Regions from separate parts of the Klebsiella sp. NPDC088457 genome, predicted to be linked through region 2. Evidence: predicted binding sites of a transcription regulator. Region 2 holds the regulator's gene; each other region holds the start of a gene.
What was found. Region 2 encodes PurR, which represses purine synthesis genes. Its sites were predicted from a motif close to CANGCAAACGTTTGCNTG; they were not measured.
Positions count from the first base shown of each region.

Region 1: the regulator PurR is predicted to act here: its motif matches at 2,502-2,519, upstream of gcvT (glycine cleavage system aminomethyltransferase GcvT).
Region 3: the regulator PurR is predicted to act here: its motif matches at 1,628-1,645, upstream of carA (glutamine-hydrolyzing carbamoyl-phosphate synthase small subunit).

Region 1 covers NZ_JBJDNH010000041.1:13,944-18,978, forward strand. Annotated here, with positions in the region: gene ubiH (2-octaprenyl-6-methoxyphenyl hydroxylase) at 1-973, shown strand, start outside; gene ubiI (FAD-dependent 2-octaprenylphenol hydroxylase) at 984-2,186, shown strand; gene gcvT (glycine cleavage system aminomethyltransferase GcvT) at 2,622-3,716, shown strand; gene gcvH (glycine cleavage system protein GcvH) at 3,741-4,130, shown strand; gene gcvP (aminomethyl-transferring glycine dehydrogenase) at 4,245-5,035, shown strand, end outside.
Region 2 covers NZ_JBJDNH010000003.1:6,205-11,239, reverse strand. Annotated here, with positions in the region: gene punC (purine nucleoside transporter PunC) at 1-926, opposite strand, end outside; gene punR (DNA-binding transcriptional activator PunR) at 1,035-1,946, shown strand; gene purR (HTH-type transcriptional repressor PurR) at 1,965-2,990, opposite strand; gene ACI2JR_RS03130 (cytochrome bd-I oxidase subunit CydH) at 3,286-3,375, shown strand; gene ACI2JR_RS03125 (MFS transporter) at 3,539-4,705, shown strand; gene sodB (superoxide dismutase [Fe]) at 4,747-5,035, opposite strand, start outside.
Region 3 covers NZ_JBJDNH010000013.1:122,269-127,303, forward strand. Annotated here, with positions in the region: gene rihC (ribonucleoside hydrolase RihC) at 1-98, shown strand, start outside; gene dapB (4-hydroxy-tetrahydrodipicolinate reductase) at 457-1,278, shown strand; gene carA (glutamine-hydrolyzing carbamoyl-phosphate synthase small subunit) at 1,737-2,885, shown strand; partial or broken gene carB (carbamoyl-phosphate synthase large subunit) at 2,902-5,035, shown strand, end outside.

The sequences.
Region 1 (5,035 bases), on a different contig from region 2:
CGCCGATTGCGCGACGCCTATTCAGCGCGTCCACGTTAGCGATCGCGGGCATGCGGGCTTTGTCACGCTCGAGGCGCAGGACTACGGCCTGGCGGCCCTGGGGCAGGTGGTCGAGCTGCACGATATCGGCCAGCGTTTGTTTGCGCAACTGCGCGAAGCCCCGGGGGTGACCCTGCACTGTCCGGCGACGGTCGAAGACGTCACCCGCTGGGAAGAGGGCGTCAGCATCACCCTGGACAGCGGCGAGACGATTGAGGGCCAACTGCTGGTCGCCGCCGACGGTTCGCGTTCAACCCTGGGCGCGCGCTGCGGGATGAAATGGCAGCAGCAGCCCTATGAGCAGCTGGCGGTTATCGCCAACGTCAGTACCGCACTGCCCCATGAGGGCCGCGCCTTTGAGCGTTTCACCGAGCACGGCCCGCTGGCGATGTTGCCGATGTCGCAGGGCCGCTGTTCGCTGGTGTGGTGCCACCCGCAGTCGTGGCGCGATGAGGTGCTGGCCTGGTCCGACGCGCAATTTTGCGCGCAGCTGCAGCAGGCATTTGGCTGGCGGCTGGGGCGCATCACTCATGCCGGAAAGCGCAGCGTTTATCCATTGACGTTGACTACCGCTACGCGCCCGGTTTCCCATCGCCTGGTGCTGGTGGGCAACGCGGCGCAGACGCTGCATCCCATCGCCGGCCAGGGTTTTAACCTTGGCCTGCGGGATGTCATGAGCCTGGCGGAAACGCTGGCCCAGGCCTGCGCTAACGGGCAGGATCCCGGCGATTACTCGCTTCTTTGTCATTATCAGGCGCGGCGCGCGGATGATAAAGCCGCCACCATCGGCGTGACCGATGGGCTGGTTCATCTGTTCGCCAATCACTGGGCGCCGCTGGTGGCGGGGCGAAACGTGGGCCTGATGGCGATGGAATTATTTACCCCGGCGCGCGATGCGCTGGCGCAGCGTACCCTCGGTTGGGTTCCCCGTTAAGGAGTTGAACGTGCAAAGTGTTGATGTTGCCATTGTGGGCGGTGGCATGGTGGGCCTGGCGGTCGCCTGCGGTTTGCAGGGGAGCGGGCTGCGGGTTGCGGTGCTGGAACAGGCCGAGCCGCAGCCATTAAATGCCGATGCGCCGCCGGCGCTGCGGGTTTCGGCCATAAACGCCGCCAGCGAAAAACTGCTCACCAGGCTGGACGTCTGGCCGACAATTATCGCCCAGCGCGCCAGCTGCTATCACGGGATGGAGGTGTGGGATAAGGACAGCTTTGGCCACATCAGCTTTGATGACCAGAGTATGGGCTTCAGCCACCTTGGTCATATTATTGAAAATGCGGTCGTTCACCATGCGTTGTGGCAGAAGGCGCAGCGCTGTTCTGACATCACGCTGCTGGCCCCGGCTCAGCTGCAGCAGGTGGCGTGGGGCGAAAACGAGGCTTTTCTGAGCCTGCAGGACGGCACGATGCTGACCGCCCGGCTGGTGGTCGGCGCCGATGGCGCAAACTCCTGGTTGCGTAACAAAGCGGATATCCCGCTGACCTTCTGGGACTATCGCCACCATGCGCTGGTCGCCACCATCCGTACCGCAGAACCGCACCAGGCGGTGGCCCGCCAGGTGTTCCACGGCGACGGTATCCTGGCGTTTCTGCCGCTCAGCGATCCGCACCTGTGTTCTATCGTCTGGTCGCTGTCGCCGCAGGAGGCGGAACGGATGCAGCAGGCGGATGAGGCGGCCTTTAATCAGGCGCTGAATATCGCCTTCGATAATCGTCTTGGTCTGTGCCAGCTTGCAAGCGAGCGTCAGACTTTCCCGTTGACCGGCCGCTACGCGCGTCAGTTCGCCGCGCACCGGCTGGCGCTGGTGGGCGATGCCGCGCACACCATCCACCCGCTGGCCGGGCAGGGGGTGAATCTGGGCTTTATGGATGCGGCGGAACTGATCGATGAACTGCGGCGTCTGCATGGCCAGGGCAAAGATATCGGTCAGTACCTGTATCTGCGGCGTTACGAACGCAGCCGTAAGCACAGCGCCGCATTGATGCTGGCAGGCATGCAGGGCTTTCGCGAAATGTTCTCCGGTAGCCATCCGGCGAAGAGGCTCCTGCGCGATATTGGCCTGAAACTGGCGGATACCTTACCCGGGGTGAAGCCGCAGCTGATTCGTCAGGCGATGGGCTTAAACGATCTTCCCGCCTGGTTACGTTAAGCGCGTCACATTTCTCTCACCCGGCCGGCGCGCCGGGTTTTTCCCACTCATTTGAAATAATCTAATCTCACCCATTTTTTCGCATTAGTTTTATTAATGTTTCTCTTTTTTAGCCAACGAAAATCGGCCCATTTTTTCGCATAAAACACCATCATGCTCGGTATTTTTAGCGACTGGTCTTAATTTTATGTGGCTTAAATCGCTTTTTTCCAGTCAATAACTCTGTAGTCTTTTTGGCGGATTTTGGTCATAAGCTAATGTGATGTCCTGATTTAGCTTATGGTTTAGCGCCGGTTTCGGTGGTAAGTTCAGGCAAAAGAGAACGTTTGCGTCGGCGTCGGATAATGATGTCGGCGGCGGATTTCGTGGTGTGAAATGGCCCAAACGTCATCGCCCAAAACAGTAGCTGGTTCCGTTTTATTCGATGAGGAAAAGATGGCTCAACAGACTCCGTTGTATGAACAACACACGCTGTGCGGCGCTCGCATGGTGGACTTCCATGGCTGGATGATGCCGCTACATTACGGTTCCCAGATTGATGAGCACCACGCGGTGCGAGGCGACGCCGGAATGTTCGATGTCTCGCACATGACCATTGTCGACTTCCACGGCAGCCGGGTTCGTGAGTTCTTGCGCTATTTGCTGGCTAACGATGTCGCCAGGCTCACGGTTCCCGGCAAAGCGCTCTATAGCGGCATGCTCACCGCCTCCGCTGGCGTCATCGATGACCTGATTGTCTATTTCCTTGCCGAAGATTATTTCCGCCTCGTTGTTAACTCCGCCACCCGTGAAAAAGACCTCGCCTGGATTAGCCAGCAGGCCGAACCCTATGGTCTTGAGATCACCGTCCGCGACGATCTTTCGCTGATTGCCGTACAAGGGCCGCAGGCGAAAGAGAAGGCCGCCACCCTGTTTACCGACGAGCAGCGTCAGGCCGTTGCGGGGATGAAACCGTTCTTTGGCGTGCAGGCGGGCGATCTGTTTATTGCCACCACCGGCTATACCGGCGAAACCGGGTATGAAATCGCGCTGCCGAATGAGCAAGCCGCGGATTTCTGGCGCGGTCTGCTGGACGCTGGCGTGAAGCCATGCGGCCTGGGCGCTCGCGATACCCTGCGCCTCGAAGCGGGGATGAACCTGTATGGTCAGGAGATGGATGAGAGCATCTCTCCGCTGGCGGCCAATATGGGCTGGACCATTGCCTGGGAACCCGCCGATCGTCAGTTCATCGGCCGCGAAGCCCTGGAGCTGCAGCGTGAAAAGGGCACTGAACAGCTGGTAGGCCTGGCGATGACCGAAAAAGGCGTTCTGCGCGGCGGCCTGCCGGTGCACTTTACCGATGCTGACGGCAATCAGAAAGAAGGCATTATCACCAGCGGCACCTTCTCCCCGACGCTGGGCTACAGTATTGCCCTGGCACGGGTACCGGCCGGGATCGGCGAAACGGCCATTGTGCAGATTCGCAACCGCGAAATGCCGGTAAAAGTGACTAAACCTGTTTTTGTACGCAACGGCAAAGCCGTGGTGTGATTCCCCCTTTTTGGAGATGAATTGATGAGCAACGTACCAGCAGAACTGAAATACAGCAAAGAACACGAATGGCTGCGTAAAGAAGCCGACGGTACCTATACCGTCGGCATCACCGAACATGCGCAGGAGCTGCTTGGCGATATGGTTTTTGTCGACCTGCCGGACGTCGGTACCACCGTTGATGCGGGCGACGACTGCGCGGTTGCCGAGTCGGTCAAAGCGGCTTCTGATATCTATGCCCCGGTTAGCGGCGAGATTGTCGCGATTAATGAAGCCCTGAACGACTCGCCGGAGCTGGTGAACAGCGATCCGTATGCTGACGGCTGGATTTTCAAAATCAAAGCCAGCGATGAATCCCAGGTTGCGACCCTGCTGGATGCGGCCGCCTACGCGGCGCTGCTGGAAAACGAGTAAATAGCCGCACCCGCCGGACTGCCGCTGCGTCTGTAGCGGCAGTCCGGATGATTTTGCCTGTTCAGGTAAGTAAAGACATCTACGATTCACTGCACGTTTCAGGAACCATCGCTCATGACTCAGACTTTAGGTCAGCTTGAAAACCGCGGCGCCTTTATTGAACGTCACATCGGCCCGGATGCTCAGCAACAGCAGGAGATGCTGAATACCGTCGGCGCCGATTCGCTTAACGCCCTGATTGGCCAGATTGTGCCGCAGGATATTCAGCTGGCGACCCCACCGCAGGTGGGTGACGCGACCACCGAATTCGCCGCGCTGGCGGAACTGAAGGCGATCGCCGGTCGTAACAAGCGCTTTAAGTCTTACATCGGCATGGGTTATACCGCCGTGCAGCTACCGCCGGTTATCCAGCGCAATATGCTGGAAAATCCGGGCTGGTACACCGCCTACACGCCGTATCAGCCGGAAGTGTCCCAGGGCCGTCTGGAAGCGCTGTTGAACTTCCAGCAGGTTACGCTCGATTTAACCGGTCTGGACATCGCCTCCGCCTCGCTGCTGGATGAAGCGACCGCCGGGGCAGAAGCGATGGCGATGGCCAAACGCGTCAGCAAACTGAAGAACGCTAACCGCTTCTTCGTCGCCGCTGACGTTCATCCGCAGACGCTGGATGTGGTGCGCACCCGTGCTGAAACTTTCGGCTTTGATGTCATCGTTGACGATGCCGACAAAGCGCTCGACCATCAGGACGTCTTCGGCGTGCTGTTACAGCAGGTGGGTACCACCGGCGAAGTTCATGACTACAGCAACCTGATCGCCGAACTGAAAGCGCGCAAAGTGGTGGTCAGCGTCGCCGCTGACTTTATGGCGCTGGTGCTGCTGACCGCGCCGGGCAAGCAGGGGGCCGA
Region 2 (5,035 bases):
ATCGCCATGACGCAGAAGGGCACCATCAACGCAACAATTGATACATCCGCCAGTCGGCCAACCAGCCAGGTGGCCGCGACGCTGACGGCGAAAATCACCAGCAGCCACGGGAGCAGCTGATTTCCCTGCCATTTTTGTAGCGCCGCGCGACAGCCATAGCCGCCAACTAAAAAGGCGATGGTCTGCGGGACATAGCTCAGGCCAATGGCGGTGGGGCCATAGCCCATCTCGTGCAGAATAAACGGTGAGCCGGTCAGCCAGGCGAAAAAGCTGGCGGAGCAGGCGGCGTAAATCAGTACATTACCGCTGTACTCGCGGGAGCGCAGCAGGGCAAGGAAGGGCAGCTTTTGCGCAGTGGCGCCGGGCTGCCTGTTCGCCGGTTTAAGCCGCAGGGCCGGCAGCATCAGCAGCACCGCGATAGCGAACAGGGTGGCGAAAATCGCCTGCCATTCGAGGTGCGTGAGTAACCAGCTGCCGAGCAGCGGCGCCAGCGCCGGAGATAAGCCCACCAGCGGCATAATGGTGGCAAAAATGCGGTTAGTGCGCTGGGCAGGGTAATAGTCGGTCACCATCGCCTGCCAGGTCACCGCCGCCGCGCAGACGCCGATGGCCTGAATAAAGCGCAGGACCAGCATCAGCGTGGCGTCACGCACCCACAGCATCCCGAGGCAGCTGATAGCGAAAATCGCCAGCCCGGACAGCAGAACCGGTTTGCGGCCGTAGCGGTCGGAAACCGGCCCCCAGAACAGCTGGCCGTGGGCGAAGCCGGCGAGGAATAAGCTCAAGCTGGCGCTCACCGATGCCGCTGAGGTATTCAGATCTTGTTGAATAGCTGAAAAAGCCGGCAGGTACATATCGGTGGCGAGGAAACCCAGCACGCTGAGTCCCGCCAGCCACACTAAAAATCCTTTCCCAGGTTGTTGCATAACATTCTCTTATAGATGCGGTCTGATGCCGCAGAGTGTAGGGAGTGCATAATGGCTTGTGAAACGCTAATATTTGCTACATGCATTCAAAAATTTTGCAGGCAGAATATGTGGTCCGAATACTCACTCGAAGTCGTTGATGCTGTTGCCCGCAACGGTAGCTTTAGCGCAGCGGCGCAGGAGCTGCATCGCGTACCTTCAGCAGTCAGCTACACCGTACGCCAGCTCGAAGAGTGGCTGAAGGTTCCCCTTTTCGAACGTCGCCATCGCGATGTTGAACTCACCCCGGCCGGGATCTGGTTTTTACAGGAAGGGCGTTCTGTTATCAAAAAAATGCAGATCACCCGCCAGCAGTGTCAGCAGATTGCCAACGGCTGGCGCGGGCAGCTGTCGATCGCCGTCGATGACATTGTTAAACCGGCGCGTATGCGGCAGATGATCGTCGATTTTTATCGCCACTTTCCCGATGTCGAACTGATTGTTTTTCAGGAGGTGTTTAACGGCGTCTGGGACGCGCTGGCCGACGGACGCGTGGAACTGGCGATTGGTGCGACCCGCTCGATTCCGGTGGGCGGGCGCTACGCCTTTCGCGATATGGGGATGCTAAGCTGGCACTGCGTGGTGGCGAGCCATCATCCGCTGGCGCAGATGACGGGCCCGTTGAGCGATGATATGTTGCGCAACTGGCCGTCGCTGGTGAGGGAAGATACCTCCCGCTCGTTGCCGAAACGCACAACCTGGCTACTGGACAATCAGAAAAGGGTGGTGGTACCCGACTGGGAATCGTCGGCGACCTGCCTGTCGGCGGGACTCTGCGTCGGGATGGTGCCGACGCACTTTGCCCGTCCGTGGATCGACCGCGGCGAATGGACCGCGCTGGCGCTGGAAAATCCGTTCCCGGACGCGGCGTGCTGCCTGACCTGGCAGCAAAGCGATACTTCGCCGGCGCTCGCGTGGCTGCTGGATTATCTGGGCGACAGTGAAACGTTGAACCGCGAGTGGCTGCGGGCGCCGGAGTAACCGGCGCCGTGGGGAAGGTTAGCGGCGGTAGTCGACGAACGGGCCGTCAACGACCGAGCGGCGTTCCACCAGACGCGGGTGAACCTCGATCGACTGCGACTCTTCGCGCTTGTTGACGATACGATCCATCAGCATGTTGAAGGCGGCTTCGCCGAGAGAATCTTTCGGCTGATGAATGGTGGTCAATGCCGGGCTGAAATAGCGGGCGTTGCGCACGTTATCATACCCGATCAGCGAAATATCCTGCGGCACGCGCAGGCCCATTTCGTCCGCCGCGCAGATGGCGCCCATCGCCATGATGTCGCCGCCGCAGAATACCGCCGTCGGACGGTGCTGCTGGCTGAGGATCTGCTGCATCGCCCGGTAGCCGGATTCCGGTTCGAAATCTCCCTGAACAATCCAGCTTTCCGGAACGGAAATCTGCGCTTCTTTCATGGCTTGCATAAAGCCGGCCAGCCGTCCGGCACCGGTATTACGCTCCAGCGGGCCGGGGATCACGCCAATTTCACGGTGGCCGCGTTCGACCAGGTAGCGGCCAGCCATATAGCCGCCCTCGAAGGCGTTATCGATGACCGAATCGGTAAAGTCGGCCTTCGCTTCACCCCAGTCCATCACCACCATCGGAATGTGGCGGTACTCTTCCAGCATGCTCAATACCGATTCCGGGTATTCCGAGCACATCACCAGCAGGCCGTCGACGCGCTTTTGCGCCATCATCGACAGGTAGGCCTGCTGCTTTTCAAGATCGTTCCACGCATTGCCCAGAATCAGGGTATAGCCTTTCTGGAAGCAGCTTTTCTCTACGGCTTCGATAATCTCAGCGAAATAGGCCGCTTCGCTGCTGGTGGCCAGCAGGCCGATAGATTTGGTGTGATTAACCTTCAGACTGCGCGCAACCGCACTGGGGGAGTAGTGCAGCTCTTTGATCGCCGCCCAGACCGCGTTGCGGGTTTCTTCAGCAACGAAGCGGGTTTTGTTAATCACATGTGAAACTGTTGTAGTGGAAACGTTTGCGCGCTTCGCTACATCTTTAATTGTTGCCATTACTTCTCACTCCAGACCTTGACCTGATCGTCTGATTATCGGTACGTAAACGTTTGCCTATACACACCCTGAGTACAATGTTCAACATTGCATCACGTCGGGAAAACGACACAGAACGACAGGAAGGGGTCAATGGCCGATACGCTTTCAAATTAGCGTGGGATTTTGTCCGATCTTGCGGCAAAGGGGAAGAGCAAAAATGTGCATCACCCTAAATCTCAGAAGATTTTTACGCTATATTGTGCAAAAATGAGCAAGCTCACTTTTCATGTGGGGATAACAGGGGGAAAAATTGATGGATACAGATTTGAAGTTTTCGCTGACCACAACGATTATTGTTCTGGGTCTCATTGTTGCCGCCGGGCTGACGGCGGTACTGCACTGATTTTGCCGGGGGAGAGCGCTCTTTCCCCCAACGTCCCGCCATTATTATCAATTTTGCAAAAATCTTTTGCCATTCCGTTTACTTTTGTTTTTCTGTGATTGATGTCATGCTTTTGACTTCTGATGAGATGCCGTCGCTGAGGACGGTCTGCTGGAGTCATTGAATGAAAATCAACTTTCCCCTGTTAGCGCTGGCGATCGGCGCGTTTGGTATTGGTACGACGGAGTTTTCCCCGATGGGGCTGCTGCCGGTCATTGCCAAAGGTGTCGACGTCTCTATTCCGGCTGCGGGAATGCTGATCAGCGCGTATGCGATTGGCGTGATGGTCGGCGCGCCGCTGATGACCTTACTGCTCTCCCATCGCGCGCGCAGAAATGCGCTGATTTTCCTGATGGCGATCTTTACTCTCGGCAACGTCCTCTCCTCAATGGCGCCGGATTACACGACCTTGCTGATCTCGCGCATTATCACCAGCCTTAATCACGGCGCTTTCTTTGGCCTGGGGTCGGTGGTTGCGGCGAGCGTAGTGCCAAAACACAAGCAGGCCAGCGCGGTGGCGACGATGTTTATGGGGTTGACCATCGCCAATATTGGCGGCGTTCCGGCGGCAACCTGGCTGGGTGAAACCATCGGCTGGCGGATGTCGTTTCTCGCTACCGCGGGCCTCGGTCTGGTGGCGATGGCCAGCCTGTGGTTCTCTCTGCCAAAAGGCAGCGCCGGCGAGCGGCCGAATGTTAAACAGGAGCTCACCGTGCTGATGCGTCCGCAGGTGCTTTCCGCGCTGCTGACCACGGTGCTGGGGGCCGGGGCCATGTTTACCCTCTATACCTATATTTCGCCGGTGCTGCATACCATTACGCATGCGTCGCCGCTGTTCGTCACCGCGATGCTGGTGCTGATTGGCGTCGGCTTCTCGCTGGGCAACTACCTGGGCGGTAAGTTTGCCGACCGTTCCGTTTCCGGCACGCTGAAAGGCTTTCTGCTGCTGCTGATGGTTATCATGCTGGCGATTCCGCTGCTGGCGCAAACCCAGGTGGGGGCGGCGATTAGCATGGTGGTGTGGGGAGCGGCGACCTTTGCCGTGGTACCGCCGCTGCAAATGCGCGTGATGCGCGTCGCTCATGAAGCGCCGGGGCTCTCTTCTTCGGTGAATATCGGGGCGTTTAACCTCGGCAATGCGCTGGGCGCGGCTGCCGGTGGGGCGGTGATTTCCGGTGGGCTGGGCTATGCCTTTGTCCCGGTGATGGGGGCGATTATTGCCGGCGTGGCGCTGCTGCTGGTGCTGTTCGGCGGCCGCTCGCAGCCTGAAGAGGCGTTTGCCGGGCAGTAACCGGGGATACGCAGAAGGGGCAACCCTTCTGCGTAGGCGATTTATGCCGCCAGATTGGCCGCCACAAACGTCCAGTTTACCAGCGCCCAGAAGTGCGCCAGATACTCTGGGCGGGCGTTACGGTAGTCGATGTAATAAGCGTGTTCCCAGACATCCACGGTCAGCAGCGGCGTAGCCTCGCCAGTCAGCGGCGTGCCCGCATTGCTGGTGGAGACAATACTCAGGCTGCCATCGGCATTTTTTACCAGCCATGTCCAGCCGGCGCCAAAGTTCTTCGCTGCCGCATCGCTAAATTGCGCTTTGAAATCGGCAAAGCTGCCGAAAGATTTG
Region 3 (5,035 bases), on a different contig from region 2:
GGCGGCTGGTGCAACCGGCGAATGCCCGGGTGGCGCTGGATCTGGACGTCGCCGGTTTTCAGCGCTGGGTGGCGGAAGTGCTGGCCCTGGCGCCATAACCGCGATCGGCGGTGATAAATTTTCTCGCTCAGGTAATCGCTCATGGCCCGCATTCTGGCGGGCGAGCAGTCCGGCTGGCAGGCGCAAGATCTGCGCGACATCTCTCATTTGAGGGGGCTGCGTAAGGTAAAGAGAGACAACTGTGACCGGCACCGGCGATCCTGCGGCTTTCGCCGGGGATAAGCCCGGCCCGGTACCCGCGAGAAAGACCTGACTTTGATGCCAGCTTATAGTTTTTACTGATATCGAGCGCCGTTTGTCATAAATTTCTAATTATCGGCGTTTTTGAGTAGCGGCTCATCGATGGGCTGGTTACTCTGAAAACAATTCACGTGAAGTTAACAAAAGAGAATAGCTATGCATGATGCACAAATCCGCGTGGCCATCGCGGGCGCGGGCGGCCGGATGGGACGCCAGTTAATTCAGGCGGTACAGCAGATGGAAGGCGTGGCGCTGGGCGCCGCGCTGGAGCGCGAAGGTTCCTCCCTGCTCGGCAGCGACGCCGGGGAACTGGCCGGCGCCGGTAATGTCGGCGTGGCGGTGCAAAGCAGCCTGACAGCAGTGAAAGATGATTTTGACGTGCTGATCGATTTTACCCGTCCGGAAGGCACGCTGAACCACCTTGCGTTCTGTCGCGAACACGGTAAAGGCATGGTGATTGGCACTACCGGCTTTGATGAGGCGGGAAAACAGGCCATTCGCGATGCAGCGCAGGATATTGCCATCGTTTTTGCCGCCAATTTCAGCGTCGGCGTCAACGTCCTGTTAAAGCTGCTGGAAAAAGCGGCGAAGGTGATGGGCGACTACACTGATATTGAAATTATCGAAGCGCACCATCGTCATAAAGTCGACGCCCCGTCGGGCACTGCGCTGGCGATGGGTGAAGCGATTGCCGGCGCACTGAACAAAGATCTGAAGGATTGCGCGGTATATAGCCGGGAAGGGCATACCGGCGAACGCGTACCGGGGACCATTGGTTTTGCTACCGTGCGCGCCGGAGATATCGTCGGCGAACATACGGCGATGTTTGCTGATATCGGCGAGCGTATTGAGATCAGCCACAAAGCCTCCAGCCGGATGACTTTTGCCAATGGTGCGGTTCGTTCTGCATTATGGTTAAAGAACAAGAAATCGGGGCTCTTTGATATGCGTGATGTCCTTGAACTCAACAGTTTATAAGTTTTATTACCCATCGTGATGTGGTTATTGCATTCAATATGTAATTGATTGCAAAGGGCAATGTCTTATTGCCCTTTTTATTTTTTGCCATTTAACTCCTGTTTTTATCTTAGTTCTCTATAAGTTTGCCTTATCTCTTCTTTTTTTGTGGTGTTATTGTAAATTTTGACCATCTGGTCTACTTTTTTACTTCCATGCCCTTCATTTTGCAATCTTCCTGGTCCGCAAGCGTTTTCTCAGGCTAGTTTGTTGATCTTTTTACCTGCTAAAGCAGTGTGAAAGGGCCAGTGACGCAAAAGAAGATAAAAAATATCGGCTTTAAGTTGACTTTTAGCCGACATCTCTCCAGAATGCCGCCGTTTGCCAGAAATCCATAGGTAAGCAAATTTGCATTGATTCATGCTACACGTATGCATTAATATGCAAATAAAGTGAGTGAATATTCTCTGGAGGGTGTTTTGATTAAGTCAGCGCTATTGGTTCTGGAAGACGGAACCCAGTTTCACGGTCGGGCCATCGGGGCAACGGGCACGGCGGTTGGGGAAGTCGTTTTCAATACTTCAATGACCGGTTATCAAGAAATCCTCACTGATCCTTCCTATTCCCGCCAAATCGTCACTCTTACTTATCCTCATATCGGTAATGTCGGCACCAACGCCGCCGATGAAGAATCTTCTCAGGTACATGCTCAGGGTCTGGTTATTCGCGATCTGCCGCTGATTGCCAGCAACTTCCGCAATACCGAAGACCTCTCTTCCTACCTGAAGCGCCATAACATCGTGGCGATTGCCGATATCGATACCCGTAAGCTGACCCGTTTGCTGCGCGAAAAAGGCGCCCAGAACGGCTGCATCATCGTGGGTGACAACCTGGATGCGCAGCTGGCGCTGGAAAAAGCCAAAGCGTTCCCGGGCCTGAATGGCATGGACCTGGCGAAAGAAGTCACCACTTCAGAGACCTACAGCTGGACGCAAGGCAGCTGGACGCTGGCGGGCGACCTGCCGGAAGCGAAAGCGGAAAGCGAGCTGCCGTTCCACGTCGTGGCCTACGATTTCGGCGCCAAGCGCAACATTCTGCGTATGCTGGTGGACCGCGGCTGTCGCCTGACGGTCGTACCGGCGCAAACCTCCGCCGAAGAGGTGCTGAAGATGAACCCAGACGGGATCTTCCTGTCCAACGGACCTGGCGACCCGGCACCATGCGACTACGCGATTGCGGCAATTGAGAAATTCCTCGCCACCGATATTCCGGTGTTTGGCATCTGCCTCGGCCATCAGCTGCTGGCGCTGGCGAGCGGAGCGAAGACCGTTAAGATGAAGTTCGGCCACCACGGCGGTAACCACCCGGTTAAAGACATCGATAATAATGTGGTCATGATTACCGCGCAGAACCACGGTTTTGCCGTCGACGAAGCGTCGATGCCGGCTAACCTGCGGGTGACCCACAAGTCGCTGTTCGACGGTACGCTGCAGGGGATCCACCGTACCGACAAACCGGCGTTCAGCTTCCAGGGGCACCCGGAAGCGAGCCCTGGTCCGCACGATGCCGCGCCGTTGTTCGACCATTTCATTGAGTTAATTGAGCAGTACCGCCAGTCCGCGAAATAATCAGGAGAAAAAAGCCATGCCAAAACGTACAGATATAAAAAGCATCCTGATTCTTGGCGCTGGCCCGATCGTTATCGGCCAGGCTTGTGAATTTGACTACTCTGGCGCACAGGCCTGTAAGGCCCTGCGTGAAGAAGGTTACCGCGTCATTCTGGTGAACTCGAACCCGGCCACCATCATGACCGACCCGGAGATGGCCGATGCAACCTATATTGAGCCTATCCACTGGGAAGTGGTGCGTAAAATCATCGAAAAAGAGCGCCCGGATGCCGTTCTGCCGACCATGGGCGGCCAGACCGCGCTGAACTGCGCGCTGGAGCTGGAGCGTCAGGGGGTGCTGGCTGAATTCGGCGTCACCATGATCGGCGCCACCGCCGATGCGATTGATAAAGCGGAAGACCGCCGTCGCTTCGACGTGGCGATGAAGAAAATCGGTCTCGACACCGCGCGTTCCGGGATAGCGCACACCATGGAAGAAGCGCTGGCGGTTGCCGCTGACGTGGGCTACCCGTGCATCATCCGTCCGTCGTTCACCATGGGCGGCACCGGCGGCGGTATCGCTTATAACCGCGAAGAGTTCGAAGAAATTTGTACCCGCGGCCTGGATCTCTCTCCGACCAACGAGCTGCTGATTGATGAATCGCTGATCGGCTGGAAAGAGTATGAAATGGAAGTGGTGCGCGATAAGAAGGACAACTGCATCATTGTCTGCTCCATCGAAAACTTCGATGCCATGGGCATCCACACCGGTGACTCGATTACCGTGGCGCCGGCGCAAACCCTGACCGATAAAGAATACCAGGTGATGCGTAACGCTTCGATGGCGGTGCTGCGCGAAATTGGCGTGGAAACCGGGGGGTCTAACGTTCAGTTCTCGGTAAACCCGAAAGACGGTCGCCTGATTGTTATCGAAATGAACCCGCGCGTATCACGCTCCTCGGCGCTGGCATCGAAAGCCACCGGCTTCCCGATTGCCAAAGTGGCGGCGAAACTGGCGGTGGGTTACACCCTGGATGAGCTGATGAACGACATCACCGGCGGTCGTACCCCGGCTTCGTTCGAACCGTCCATCGACTACGTCGTGACCAAGATTCCGCGCTTTAACTTTGAAAAATTCGTCGGCAGCAACGACCGTCTGACCACCCAGATGAAATCCGTTGGCGAAGTGATGGCGATTGGCCGCACTCAGCAGGAATCTCTGCAGAAAGCGCTGCGCGGTCTGGAAGTGGGCGCCACCGGCTTTGACCCGAAAGTTAGCCTGGACGATCCGGAAGCGCTGACCAAAATTCGTCGCGAACTGAAAGACGCCGGCGCCGAGCGTATCTGGTACATCGCCGACGCTTTCCGCGCGGGTCTCTCCGTAGATGGCGTTTTCAACCTGACCAACATTGACCGCTGGTTCCTGGTGCAAATTGAAGAGCTGGTCCGTCTGGAAGAGAAAGTGGCTGACCTCGGCATCACCGGTCTCACCCCTGACTTCCTGCGTCAGCTGAAGCGCAAAGGCTTTGCCGACGCGCGTCTGGCCAGGCTGGCGGGCGTTCGTGAAGGCGAAATCCGCAAGCTGCGTGACCAGTACAACCTGCACCCGGTCTACAAGCGCGTGGATACCTGCGCGGCGGAATTCGCTACCGATACCGCCTATATGTACTCCACCTATGAAGACGAGTGTGAAGCCAATCCGTCCGTCGACCGCGATAAGATTATGGTCCTCGGCGGCGGTCCGAACCGTATCGGCCAGGGTATCGAATTCGACTACTGCTGCGTACACGCTTCGCTGGCGCTGCGCGAAGATGGTTACGAGACCATTATGGTCAACTGTAACCCGGAAACCGTCTCTACCGACTACGACACCTCCGACCGTCTGTACTTCGAGCCGGTCACCCTCGAAGACGTGCTGGAAATCGTGCGCATCGAGAAGCCGAAGGGCGTCATCGTCCAGTACGGCGGTCAGACCCCGCTGAAACTGGCGCGCGCGCTGGAAGCGGCCGGCGTACCGGTTATCGGCACCAGCCCGGATGCGATTGACCGCGCGGAAGACCGTGAACGTTTCCAGCAGGCGGTTGACCGTCTGAAGCTGAAACAGCCGGCGAACGCCACGGTCACCGCGATTGAGATGGCCGTTGAAAAGGCGAAAGAGATTGGCTACCCGC